Regions from separate parts of the Streptomyces sp. NPDC058864 genome, predicted to be linked through region 2. Evidence: riboswitches for the same ligand, from Rfam matches in the RefSeq annotation. Region 2 holds a riboswitch; the other holds the start of a gene.
What was found. Region 2 has a riboswitch for S-adenosylmethionine ahead of ACFW3D_RS27825 (LLM class flavin-dependent oxidoreductase). Riboswitches for the same ligand answer to the same signal wherever they lie in the genome.
Positions count from the first base shown of each region.

Region 1: another riboswitch for S-adenosylmethionine. It lies ahead of ACFW3D_RS37380 (aminotransferase class V-fold PLP-dependent enzyme); the one in region 2 lies ahead of ACFW3D_RS27825 (LLM class flavin-dependent oxidoreductase).

Region 1 is NZ_JBHYMQ010000086.1:24,113-29,974, reverse strand. It holds gene ACFW3D_RS37395 (hypothetical protein) at 1-2, opposite strand, end outside; gene ACFW3D_RS37390 (rhomboid family intramembrane serine protease) at 118-897, shown strand; gene ACFW3D_RS37385 (Lrp/AsnC family transcriptional regulator) at 894-1,175, shown strand; gene ACFW3D_RS37380 (aminotransferase class V-fold PLP-dependent enzyme) at 1,172-2,563, opposite strand; SAM riboswitch class IV at 2,715-2,831, opposite strand; gene trpD (anthranilate phosphoribosyltransferase) at 2,959-4,023, opposite strand; gene qcrB (cytochrome bc1 complex cytochrome b subunit) at 4,150-5,787, opposite strand; gene qcrA (cytochrome bc1 complex Rieske iron-sulfur subunit) at 5,784-5,862, opposite strand, start outside.
Region 2 is NZ_JBHYMQ010000044.1:21,902-27,763, forward strand. It holds gene ACFW3D_RS27810 (RrF2 family transcriptional regulator) at 1-87, opposite strand, end outside; gene ACFW3D_RS27815 (cupin domain-containing protein) at 226-732, shown strand; gene ACFW3D_RS27820 (glutathione S-transferase C-terminal domain-containing protein) at 804-1,595, opposite strand; SAM riboswitch class IV at 1,796-1,899, opposite strand; SAM riboswitch class IV at 2,070-2,183, shown strand; gene ACFW3D_RS27825 (LLM class flavin-dependent oxidoreductase) at 2,532-3,755, shown strand; gene ACFW3D_RS27830 (NtaA/DmoA family FMN-dependent monooxygenase) at 3,771-5,147, shown strand; gene ACFW3D_RS27835 (LLM class flavin-dependent oxidoreductase) at 5,209-5,862, shown strand, end outside.

The DNA of each region.
Region 1 (5,862 bases), on a different contig from region 2:
ATCGGTCGTCTCCTCGGTCGCGCGGAATGCGTTCCGGTCACCCTACGGCCTCGGTGGTACCGCGCGCTGCGGCGAGGCGCCCGGCGACCGTTACACCCGTTCCGTCATGATCGGTCCATGGTCATCCCGGTGTACGACAAGAACCCCGTCCACCGCACACCCGTGGTGACGTACGCCCTGATCGGGTTGTGCGCGTTGCTCTTCCTCGTCAGCCCGTCCTCAGGGCTCAACCTCGTGTACGGCATGGGCCACGATCAGGTGTGCTCCCAGGCGTCGTACTTCGCCCGCTGGGGTGTCATCCCGGCCGAACTCTGGCACGGCCGGATCCCCCTGGCGCAGGTGCCGATGCCGGACGGCTGCCCGCCGCTGCGGTCCTTCGCCGTCCCGCCCTTCGTGTCGGTGCTCACCGCGCTGTTCGTCCACGGCGGTTGGTTCCACCTGCTCGGCAACATGCTCTTCCTCTGGGTCTTCGGCGACAACGTCGAGAACCGCATGGGCCGCTTCCGCTTCCTGTTCTTCTACATCGCCTCGGGCTACCTGGCGACGTACGGCTACGCGCTCGGGCACTCCTCCTCCACCCAGACCCTGGTCGGTGCGTCCGGGGCGATCTCCGGGGTGCTCGGCGCGTACCTCTACCTCTACCCCAAGGCCCGGGTGACCAGCGTCTTCCCCTTCCTCTTCTTCCTGCCGCTGCGCTTCCCGGCCTGGATGGTGCTGATCTTCTGGTTCGTGCTGCAGTGGCTCGCCGGCGAGATCCAGCAGACGGGTCCCGGGGTGGCCTACCTGGCCCACATCACCGGCTTCGTCTTCGGCTTCCTGTGCGCGTGGGTGTGCTACCGCGCAACGCCTAAGCTTGAGCCCGCAGCAAGGGCGACCCAAGGAGACCCGCAACCGTGATCACCGCGATCGTGCTCATCAAGACCAGCGTCGACCGTATCCCCGAGATCGCGGAGTCCATCGCCGCGCTCGACAGCGTCAGCGAGGTCTACTCCGTCACGGGAACGTACGACCTGGTCGCCATGGTGCGGGTGGCCCGGCACGACGAGCTCGCGGACGTCATCCCGGGCCGGATCAGCAAGATCCCCGGCGTCGAGGCCACGGACACGCACGTGGCGTTCCGCACCTACTCCCAGCACGACCTCGAGACGGCCTTCGCCATCGGCCTGGACGCCTAGCCCTGGGCCGGGGACTGGGCCAGGGCCTGGTCCCGGTCCGGCACGCAGCGGCCGTCCTCGGTGCGGTAACGCCACTTGGCGCCCTCCGTCACGAGCTCGCGCACCGCGTCGACGAAGCGTTCCACGTGCTCGTCCGGGGTGCCCGCGCCGAAGGAGACCCGGATGGCGTTGAGCGAAGGTTCGCCCGGGGCGGCCTCGGGGGCCCCGCACTCGCCCGGCTCCCGGTCGGTGCCGCCGAGCAGGGTGCGCACCAGGGGGTGCGCGCAGAAGAGGCCGTCGCGCACGCCGATCCCGTACTCGGCGGAGAGCGCCGCAGCGAAGTGCGAGCTGTTCCAGCCCTCGACGACGAAGGAGATGACGCCGACCCGGGGGGCGTCGTCGCCGAACAGCGAGAGCACCTTCACCTCGGGCACCTGCGCCAGTCCGGCCCGCACCCGGGCCACCAGCGCCTGCTCCCGCTCGACCAGCCCGTCGAAGCCGGCCTCCGTCAGCGCCCGGCAGGCCGAGGCGATCGCGTAGGCGCCGATGACGTTGGGCGAGCCGGCCTCGTGCCGGGCGGCCGTGGTGTGCCAGTCGACGTCCACCCCGCCGTCCGCTCGCCGGGCCACCCGCCGGGAGGCGCCGCCGCCGGCCAGGTAGGGCTCGGCCGCGCGCAGCCAGTCGGCGCGGCCTGCGAGCACTCCAGAGCCGAACGGCGCGTACAGCTTGTGCCCGGAGAAGGCCACCCAGTCCACGTCGAGTTCCGCGATGTCCACCGGGTGGTGCGGGGCGAGCTGCGCCGCGTCCAGCACGATGCGGGCGCCGTGCGCGTGGGCCGCCGCGGCCAGCTCCCGCACCGGCCACAGCTCGCCGGTGACGTTGGACGCCCCGGTCACGCAGACCAGCGCCGGTCCGTCCGCCGCCCGGGCGGCCAGCGCCCGCTCCAGCGCCGCCACCGCCTCGTCCGGGGTGCGGGGGGCGCCGAGGTAGGTGACGTCGGCGTCCCGCCACGGCAGCAGGGACGCGTGGTGCTCGGTCTCGAAGACGAACACGCTCGTACCGGCCGGCACCGCGGCGGCCAGCAGGTTCAGCGAGTCGGTGGTCGACCGGGTGAAGATCACCTGGTCGCCGGGGCGACAGCCGAGGAACTCCGCGACCGTGGCCCGGCTCTGCTCGAACAGGTCCGTCGACAGCTGCGAGAGGTAGCCGGCCCCCCGGTGGACACTGCCGTAGTAGGGCGCGTAGGCGGCGACGTCGTCCCAGACCCGCTGCAGCGCGGGCGCGCTGGCCGCGTAGTCGAGGGCGGCGTAACCCACCTCGCCCCCGGTCACGAGCGGCACGAGGACCTCGCGTCCGAGGACGGGCAGCGGGGCGTGGACGGACGAGGGCAGGGCAGGGCGCGGCGACATGGCGAAGTCTCCTGGGAGCAGGCGGGAGTGAAGGTACGTCAGTGATGACGGGAAAGCCCTCGGCACGACGGGCGGACGCCCGGGGAGGGTGGGAAGACGGCTGAGGGCCCCGAGGCCCTAGCGCATTCGCTTGCTCATGGAGGAACTCCTCTGACCGCGCTTGCCGCAGACCTCGCTGCCTGCGGCCTGGTCATCACCCGGGGCACCCCGCCACGGAAGGAGGGTTGCCGGACAGCGGGCCGGGGCCGTTTCGCTGTCACTCGTGACCTGCGCAGCATCATGCCACACGGGCGCGGCGCCGCAAGCCGCGGTCCGCATCCCGGACGGTCCGCCCCGCGGCGGACGGCACGGAGGGCCGGGGCAACTGCCCCGGCCCTCCGCGGTGTTCCCGGTGACTACGCGTGCGTTGCCGCGGCCCACCGCTCGAGCGTGCGCGCGGCCGCCCCCGAGTCGATCGACTCGGCCGCCCGGGCGATCCCGGCCGCGAGCCGGTCGGTCAGCGGACCGCCCGCGCCCTCCAGCGCCACCAGCGCGGCCGCCGAGTTGAGCAGCACCGCGTCACGGACCGGGCCGGTCTCGCCGGCCAGCAGCCGCCGGGCCACGTCGGCGTTGTACGCGGCGTCCGCGCCCCGCAGCGCCTCGATCGGCACCAGTTCGATGCCGACGTCGCGCGGGTCGAAGGACTCCTGCTCGACCTTCCCGTCACGCACCACCCACACCTGCGAGGTGGCGGTGACGGTGAGCTCGTCCAGCCCGTCGTCGCCGCGGAACACCAGCGCGGAGGAGCCGCGGCGGGCCAGCACACCGGCGATCAGACCGGCCATCCGGGTGTCGAAGCACCCCACGGCGGAGGCCCCCACCCGGGCCGGGTTGGTCAGCGGGCCGAGGATGTTGAACGAGGTGGGGATGCCCAGGTCGCGGCGGGCCGGGGCGGCGAACCGCATCGCGGGGTGGAACTTCGCCGCGAAGCAGAAGGTGATCCCGGTGTCCTCGGCGACCTTCGCCACGCGGTCGGCGGGCAGGTCCAGGTTGATGCCCAGCTTCTCCAGGACGTCGGAGGCGCCGCTGGCGCTGCTGGCCGCGCGGTTGCCGTGCTTGACGACCTTGGCGCCCGCGCCGGCGATGACGATGGCGGACATCGTGGAGATGTTCACCGTCCTGGCGCGGTCGCCGCCCGTGCCGACGATGTCCACGGCGGGACCCGGGACGTGCAGCGGCGTCGCGTGCGCGTACATCGACTCGACGAGGCCGGTGACCTCCTCGACGGTCTCCCCCTTGGCGCGCAGGGCCACCATGAAACCGGCGACCTGGGCGTCCGAGGCCTCCCCGCTCATGATCCGGTCCATCGCCCACGCCGTTTCCGCGGCCGTCAGGTCCTTGCCGTTCAGCAGCGCGCCCAGGACGTCGGGCCAGGAGCCGCCCGCCACTGATGCGCCTCCGGCGGGGTTCACAACGCTCATGGTCCACTCCATGGGGTCTGACGTGCGGCGGGAAACCTTCGGCTCCAGCCTATCGGCGCGGGGGAACGGGAAAGGGCCCCGTCCATCGGATGGACGGGGCCCTGCCCGGTGGCACAGCTTCAGTGATCAGTGGTGACCGTGGCCGCTCGTGATCTCCTCGTACTCCTCGACCGTGGGCTTGTCGATCTGCGTTCCCTCGCCGTAGTAGCCGCGGGACAGCTTCGCGCGCAGCTTCGCCGTGGGGCCGACCTTCTTCTCCACGCCGTTCTCGTCGACCTCGGGGCCGATGTCGAGCGGCTTGGGCTGCTCGTGCTGGGTGAGCTTGAACAGCGCGCCCTGCTCCAGCGGCTCGTGGATCTCGATGAACTCACCGTGCGGGAGCCGCTTGATGATGCCGGTCTCGCGACCGTGCAGCACCTTGTCCCGGTCGCGCCGCTGCAGACCCAGGCAGATCCGCTTGGTGACGAAGAAGACCAGCACCGGCAGCACGAAGAACGAGATCCGGACCACCCAGGTGATCGCGTTGATCGACAGATGGAAGCGGGTCGCGAAGAGGTCGTTGCCGCCGCCGACGAGCAGGATCAGGTAGAGGCTGATCCAGGCGGCGCCGATGCCCGTGCGGACGGGGCGGTTGCGCGGGCGGTCGAGCAGGTGGTGCTCGCGCTTGTCACCGGTGACCCAGGATTCCAGGAACGGGTAGACACCCATGAAGCCCAGGACCAGCGGGAAGATCACCAGCGGGATGAACACGCCCAGGACGAGCGTGTGGCCCCAGAGGTTGATCTCCCAGCCCGGCATGATGCGGATCAGGCCCTCGGAGAAGCCCATGTACCAGTCGGGCTGGGCGTCGGTCGACACCTGGTCCGGCCGGTAGGGACCGTAGGCCCACACCGGGTTCACGGAGACCAGCGCGGACATGGCCGCGATGACACCGAAGACCACGAAGAAGAAGCCGCCCGCCTTGGCCGTGTAGACCGGGAAGAACGGCATGCCGACGACGTTCTTCTCCGTCTTGCCGGGGCCGGCCCACTGCGTGTGCTTGTGGTAGAAGACCAGGATCAGGTGGGCCACCAGCAGGCCCGCCATGATGCCCGGGATCAGCAGCACGTGGATCGTGTAGAACCGCGGCACGATGTCGGTGCCGGGGAACTCACCGCCGAAGAGGAAGAACGAGAGGTACGTGCCGACGATCGGCACGGACAGCACGGCGCCTTCCATGAAGCGGATGCCGGTGCCCGACAGCAGGTCGTCCGGCAGCGAGTAGCCCATGAAGCCGTCGAACATGCCGAGGAAGAGCAGCAAGAAGCCGAAGACCCAGTTGATCTCGCGCGGCTTGCGGAACGCACCGGTGAAGAAGATGCGCATCATGTGCACGAGCATCGCGGCCACGAAGACGATGGCCGCCCAGTGGTGGATCTGCCGGACCAGCAGACCGCCGCGCACGTCGAAACTGATGTGCAGGGTCGACGCGTACGCCTCGGACATCGTGATGCCCTGCAGCGGCGCGTAGGAGCCGTCGTAGACGACCTCGTTCATCGCCGGGTGGAAGAACAGCGTCAGGTAGACGCCGGTCAGGATGACGATGATGAAGCTGTAGAGGGAGATCTCGCCCAGCATGAAGGACCAGTGGTCCGGGAAGATCTTCCGCAGATTGGCCTTGCTCAGGCTGTAGATGCCCAGCCGGCCGTCGGCCCAGTCGGCGACACGTTCGCCGGCGGGCGCCTTTCCGCGCGGCTTCGCGCTCGCGCTCGTGTTGGTGCTCATCCACGCTCCCAAAAGGCCGGGCCCACGGGCTCATCGAAGTCGCCCAGTGCCTCGAGGTAACCCTCGCCGTTCACG
Region 2 (5,862 bases):
GGCCTCGCAGGTCAGGGGGCGGGCAGGCTCACAGGCGAGCTCCAGCAGAGCCCGCGTGGCGTAGTCCGCCTTCGCGGAGATGTGCATGGGCCCATCATGCCCGAACCCGCCCGTACGGCCCGGGGGTTCCGCCGCCGCGCCCGTACATTGCGGCAGCATTGCCGCAGGTGAACCCCAAAGGACACTTCTTGACATCCTTTTCGGGGCCGCCCTAGCGTCCCGGCCATGAGCGAGCCCCTGACGAACCCCGGTGAAGGCTTCCACCCCCATCTCCACGACGCGCCCGGGCACGGGGCGGCGCCCCTGCACACGCGGCTGCACCACATCCGCGCGGACGCCCTGGACGGGGAGACCGCGCAGACCGGCGGGATGCGCAGGTTCGCCGCCGTCAGCGGGCGGACCGTGGGGTCGGAGAAGCTGTGGCTGGGGCAGACCCACGTGGCCCCGGCGACCTCGTCCTCCGACCACCACCACGGCGAGTCCGAGACCGCGATCTACGTGGTGAGCGGGCACCCCGAGTTCGTCTTCCTCGACGACTCGGGCGACGCGCCCGAGGAAGTGCGCCTGCGCACCGCGCCGGGCGACTACGTCTTCGTCCCCCCGTTCGTGCCGCACCGCGAGGAGAACCCGGACCCCGCGGAGGAGGCCGTGGTCGTCATCGCCCGCAGCACCCAGGAGGCGATCGTGGTCAACCTCCCCGGCCTGTACGCCCTTCCGGCCGAGGACGCCTGAGCGGGCCGGCGCGCGCCCCGGGGCCGTCCCCGCTCCAGCCCCGTACGGTGGGAGCGGGGACGGCCCGTGCGTCAGGCGACAGGCGCGAGCGGGGCGGCCGTCCGTTGTGCGTGGAAGGCCGGGTGCGCGTCCAGCCGGGCGAGGTACGCCGTGAGGTGGCCGTAGGGGGAGAGCAGGTCCTTCGCCAGGTGGGCGAGGGCCACCCACACGTCGATGTCCGCGGCGGTCAGCTGTGCGCCCAGTACGTGGGGCCCGCCGTGGGCCAGCCGGTGCTCCAGCAGTCCGAGCGCGGCGTGCACGGTCCGCAGGGCCGTGTCCCGGTCGGGCGGCGCACCGTCCGCGGCCGGTTGCACGGCCCGCGTGATACCCGAGTCGACCGTGTGCCGGACGGCCTCGATGTCGGTCAGGAGCGCCGGTGGACACAGCGGGGTCCCGGAGCCGCACACCTCGGCGCCGAGGCGGCCCGCGAGGTCCCCGAGGATGTCCGGGGTGTGGTTGCTGACGACCCGTCCGGTCCACCGGTCGCACAGCGCGGGCACGGTGAGCGGCCCGTCGTAGCGGTGCCACGTGGCCTCGTACGCCCTGCGCAGTGCCGCGGTCGCCGTGTCGCCGGCCGCCCCTGCCGGGACGGGCGTCGTGACGACGGAGTCCCGCAGCCCCAGCAGGTCGAGGGTGATGGCGACCCGCTGCGAGAGCGGGCACCCCGGTGACAGGAACAACTCGTAGCGGCGCGGCGCCGGATAGAAGCCACCGGCCAGGTCCACTCCGATGCGGCTGCGGAAGCGGTCGGGGCGGGACGTGCGCGGCAGTGCGGAACAGGAGACGTGGAGGCCGGGGTCCTGCGGGATCGTCGTCTCGGTCATGCGCTCTCCAAGGCGTGGCGGGGCCACCGGTCGCCCCATGGGCACCGGCGGCGGGACGGCCGAAGGTCCTGAGCGGGGGTCAGCCGGCCGTGCCGGACGAGCTGCAGACGCGGAGGAAGTCGATGTGCAGGCGGCGGGTGAGGAGAAGGGCTCGTGCCCTGGGCATGTCCACCTCCCCGGCTCGGGGCCCGCTGGACGCGGGACCGCGCTTGCCCCGCCGCACCGGCGGGACCAGGTCGTCACCCGGGGCACCCCACCGCGATGTGAGGGTTGCCGGTCAGCGGGCCGGGGCCGATGACCCACCGTGCCGCGGAGCGGCGTCGGGGGGCGCTGACGATCGTGACCTGCCCATCAGTGTCGAGTCGTCAAACCCCGTGCGTCAAGGCGGTCGTTCACGTCTCATGACACCGCTCACGATGTGAGACGGCGTCGTTGACATTCCCCGCGGGCCGTGCCTAACTTACGCCGCAGATCGGGCATGAGCTCCGGCATGAACCCGGGCTCGCCGGCCGGCGACCTCCGCGTCGCGGTGCGGCGCCCCGGACGACGACCGGACCGTACGTCCGATGACGACGGTGAACGCGAGGCCCCGCGGGGCGGAACGGCGACGGTGACGACGATGCACGCAGCCCCGGGGACGGCCGCACGGCGGCCCCACGGCCGCGTCCCGTCGCATCCACGGCTCCCCCTCGCCGCGCTCCCCGTCCACGGCGCCTCCTGTCGCGCGTGTACCGCGCCCTGTCGCGCCCTCTGTCAAGGCTGACGGCTTCCTGAACCCCGGCGCCCGCCACCGCCGCTGACGCGGTGGCGCGCCCTCCCGCACATGCCCGCTCCGCCCGCCTCTCCGCCCTCTCGCCACGCCCGCCGGCACCCGATCCCGGCGGGGTGCCGCCGCCGCGTGCGCGACCGGGGCGTACCGATCCGCTGGAGTCCCCCATGACCGAACCGTCGCCGCACGCCCCGTTGCACCTCGCCGTGGCCCTCGACGGGGCCGGCTGGCACCCGGCCGCCTGGCGTGAGCCGGAGGCCCGGCCCCGTGAACTGCTCACCGCCCGCTACTGGCAGGACGTGGTCACCGAGGCCGAGCGGGGGCTGCTCGACTTCGTGACGATCGAGGACTCCCTCGGCCCGCAGTCCTCCCACCCCACCGAGCCCGACGGACGCACCGACCAGGTGCGCGGCCGCCTGGACGCCGTCCTGGTCGCCGCGCGCGTGGCTCCCCTGACCCGGCACATCGGTCTCGTGCCGACGGTGGTCGCCACGCACACCGAGCCGTTCCACCTCTCCAAGGCCATCGCCACCCTCGACTACGTGAGCACCGGCCGGGCCGGTCTGCGCGTCCAGGTCTCGGCCAGGCGGAACGAGGCCGCGCACTTCGGCAGGCGCGTCATCCCCCCGTTCGGCGTCGAGGACCTGGACACCCCGGCGGTACGCGAGCTGGTGACCGGCCTCTTCGAGGAGGCGGCCGACCACGTCGAGGTGGTGCGCCGGCTCTGGGACAGCTGGGAGGACGACGCGGAGATCCGCGATGTCGCCACCGGCCGCTTCATCGACCGCGACAAGCTCCACTACATCGACTTCGACGGCCCGTACTTCAGTGTCAAGGGTCCCTCCATCACACCCCGGCCGCCCCAGGGTCAGCCCGTCGTCAGCGCCCTCGCCCACAGCGGCGTGCCGTTCCGGCTCGTCGCCCGCTCCGCCGACATCGGATACGTCACCCCGCACGACGGCGACCAGGCCCGGGTGATCGTCGCCGAGATCCGCGCAGCGCAGCAGGACGCCGGCCGCGAGCGCGAGACCCTGCACGTCTTCGGTGATCTCGTGGTCCTGCTCGACGAGGACGCCGCCGCGGCGCGGGCCCGCCTGGACCGGCTCGACGGACTCGCCGGCACGCCGTACACCAGCGACGCGAGGGTCTTCGCCGGCACTCCCGGGGGCCTCGCCGACCTGCTGCTGGAGTGGCAGCGGGCCGGGCTGACCGGCTTCCGGCTGCGCCCCGCAGTGATCGGCCACGACCTGCCGGCGATCACCCGGGGCCTCGTCCCGGAACTGCGGCGCCGCGGCGCGTTCCGGGACGCCTACGAGGCCCGCACCCTGCGCGGCCTGCTCGGGCTGCCCCGCCCCGCCAACCGCTACACCGCCACCAGCGCGACCGCCTGAGCCGGAGGAACCGCCATGAGCAAGCCCCTGAAGCAGATCCATCTGGCCGCCCACTTCCCCGGGGTCAACAACACCACCGTGTGGAGCGACCCGCAGGCCGGCAGCCACATCGAGTTCGGCTCCTTCGCGCACTTCGCCCGGACCGCCGAACGCGCCAAGTTCGACTTCCTGTTCCTCGCCGAGGGCCTGCGGCTGCGCGAACAGGGCGGCAGGATCCACGACCTGGACGTGGTCGGCCGCCCCGACACCTTCACGGTCCTCGCCGCGCTCGCCGCCGTCACCGAACGCATCGGACTCACCGGCACCATCAACTCCACCTTCAACGAGCCCTACGAGGTCGCCCGGCAGTTCGCCAGCCTCGACCACCTCTCCGCGGGGCGCTCCGCGTGGAACGTCGTCACCTCCTGGGACGCCTTCACCGGGGAGAACTTCCGCCGCGGCGGATTCCTCCCCCAGGAGGAGCGCTACTCCCGCGCGCGGGAGTTCCTCGCCACCGCGGGCGAGCTCTTCGACTCCTGGGGCGGCGACGAGATCCTCGCCGACCGGGCGACCGGCGCCTTCCTGCGCGACGCGCGGGCCGGATCCTTCGTGCACCAAGGTCAGCACTTCGACATCCACGGACAGTTCGACGTCCCGCGCAGCCCCCAGGGGCGCCCCGTGATCTTCCAGGCCGGAGACTCCGAGGAGGGCCGGGAGTTCGCCGCCGCCGACGCGGACGCCATCTTCAGCCGGTACAGCACGTTCGAGGAGGGCCGCGCCTTCTACCGCGACGTCAAGGGCCGGCTGCCCAAGTACGGTCGCAGCCCCGGGCAGTTGCTGATCCTGCCCGCCGCGACCTTCGTCCTCGGCGACACCGACGCGGAGGCGGCCGAACTCGCCCGAGAGGTAAGGCGGCAGCAGGTCAGCGGGGCCACCGCGATCAAGCACCTGGAGTTCGTGTGGAACCGCGACCTGTCCGCCTACGACCCGGACGGACCGCTCCCGGACGTCGACCCCGATCCCGGCGAGAACACCGTGGCGCGCGGCCGCGCCCAGGTGCGCATGTACCGCGACCCGCTGACCACCGCCCGCGAGTGGCGGGAGCTGGCCGCCGCGAACAAGTGGTCGATCCGCGATCTGGTCATCGAGACGGGCAGCCGCCAGTCCTTCGTGGGCTCCCCGGCCACCGTCGCCAAGGCCATCGACGACTTCGTGCAGGCCGACGCCGCCGACGGCTTCATCCTCGTCCCGCACGTCACCCCGGGCGGCCTGGACACCTTCGCCGGCACCGTCGTCCCGCTGCTCCAGGAACGGGGCGTGTTCCGCGCCGACTACGAGGGCACCACCCTGCGCGACCACCTCGGACTCGCCCACCCCGACGCGGCCGTGGCAGAGGCCCGGGCGGCGTCGTGAACCTCCGCGCCGTCACGGCGCCGCCGGAACCCGCCCCCCACCGCTGAGGAGAACGCCCATCGTGTCCCGTGCACCGCTCGGAGTCCTCGACCTCGTGCCGATCTCCTCCGGTTCCACCGCCGCGCAGGCCCTGCGCAACAGCGTCGACCTCGCCCGGCGGGCCGAGGAGTCCGGCTACGCCCGCTACTGGTTCGCCGAGCACCACCTCAACCCCGGTGTCGCCGGCACCTCGCCCGCCGTCCTGCTGGCCCTCACAGCGGCCGCGACCTCCACGATCCGGCTCGGCTCGGGGGCCGTGCAGCTCGGCCACCGCACCGCCCTGTCCACCGTCGAGGAGTTCGGCCTCGTCGACGCCCTGCACCCCGGGCGGCTCGACCTGGGACTCGGCCGCTCCGGCGGCCGCCCGCCGGGCGGCACGCCGGACCCGGTGCCGTCCACGACACCCGTCGTGGACGGGCGCACGCCCAACGGACTCAGGATCCCGCCGAAGTTCTCCTTCGAGCACCTGCTCGGCTCACCCCGCATCGCGCTGCAGCGGCAACTGCTGCAGCAGCCCGGCGCCCGCTCCCAGGACTACGGGGAGCAGGTCGACGACATCCTGGCGCTGCTGCGCGGCACCTACCGCTCGGCGGACGGCGTCGAGGCACACGTCGTGCCGGGGGAGGGCGCGGACATCGAGGTGTGGATCCTCGGCAGCAGCGGCGGCCAGAGCGCC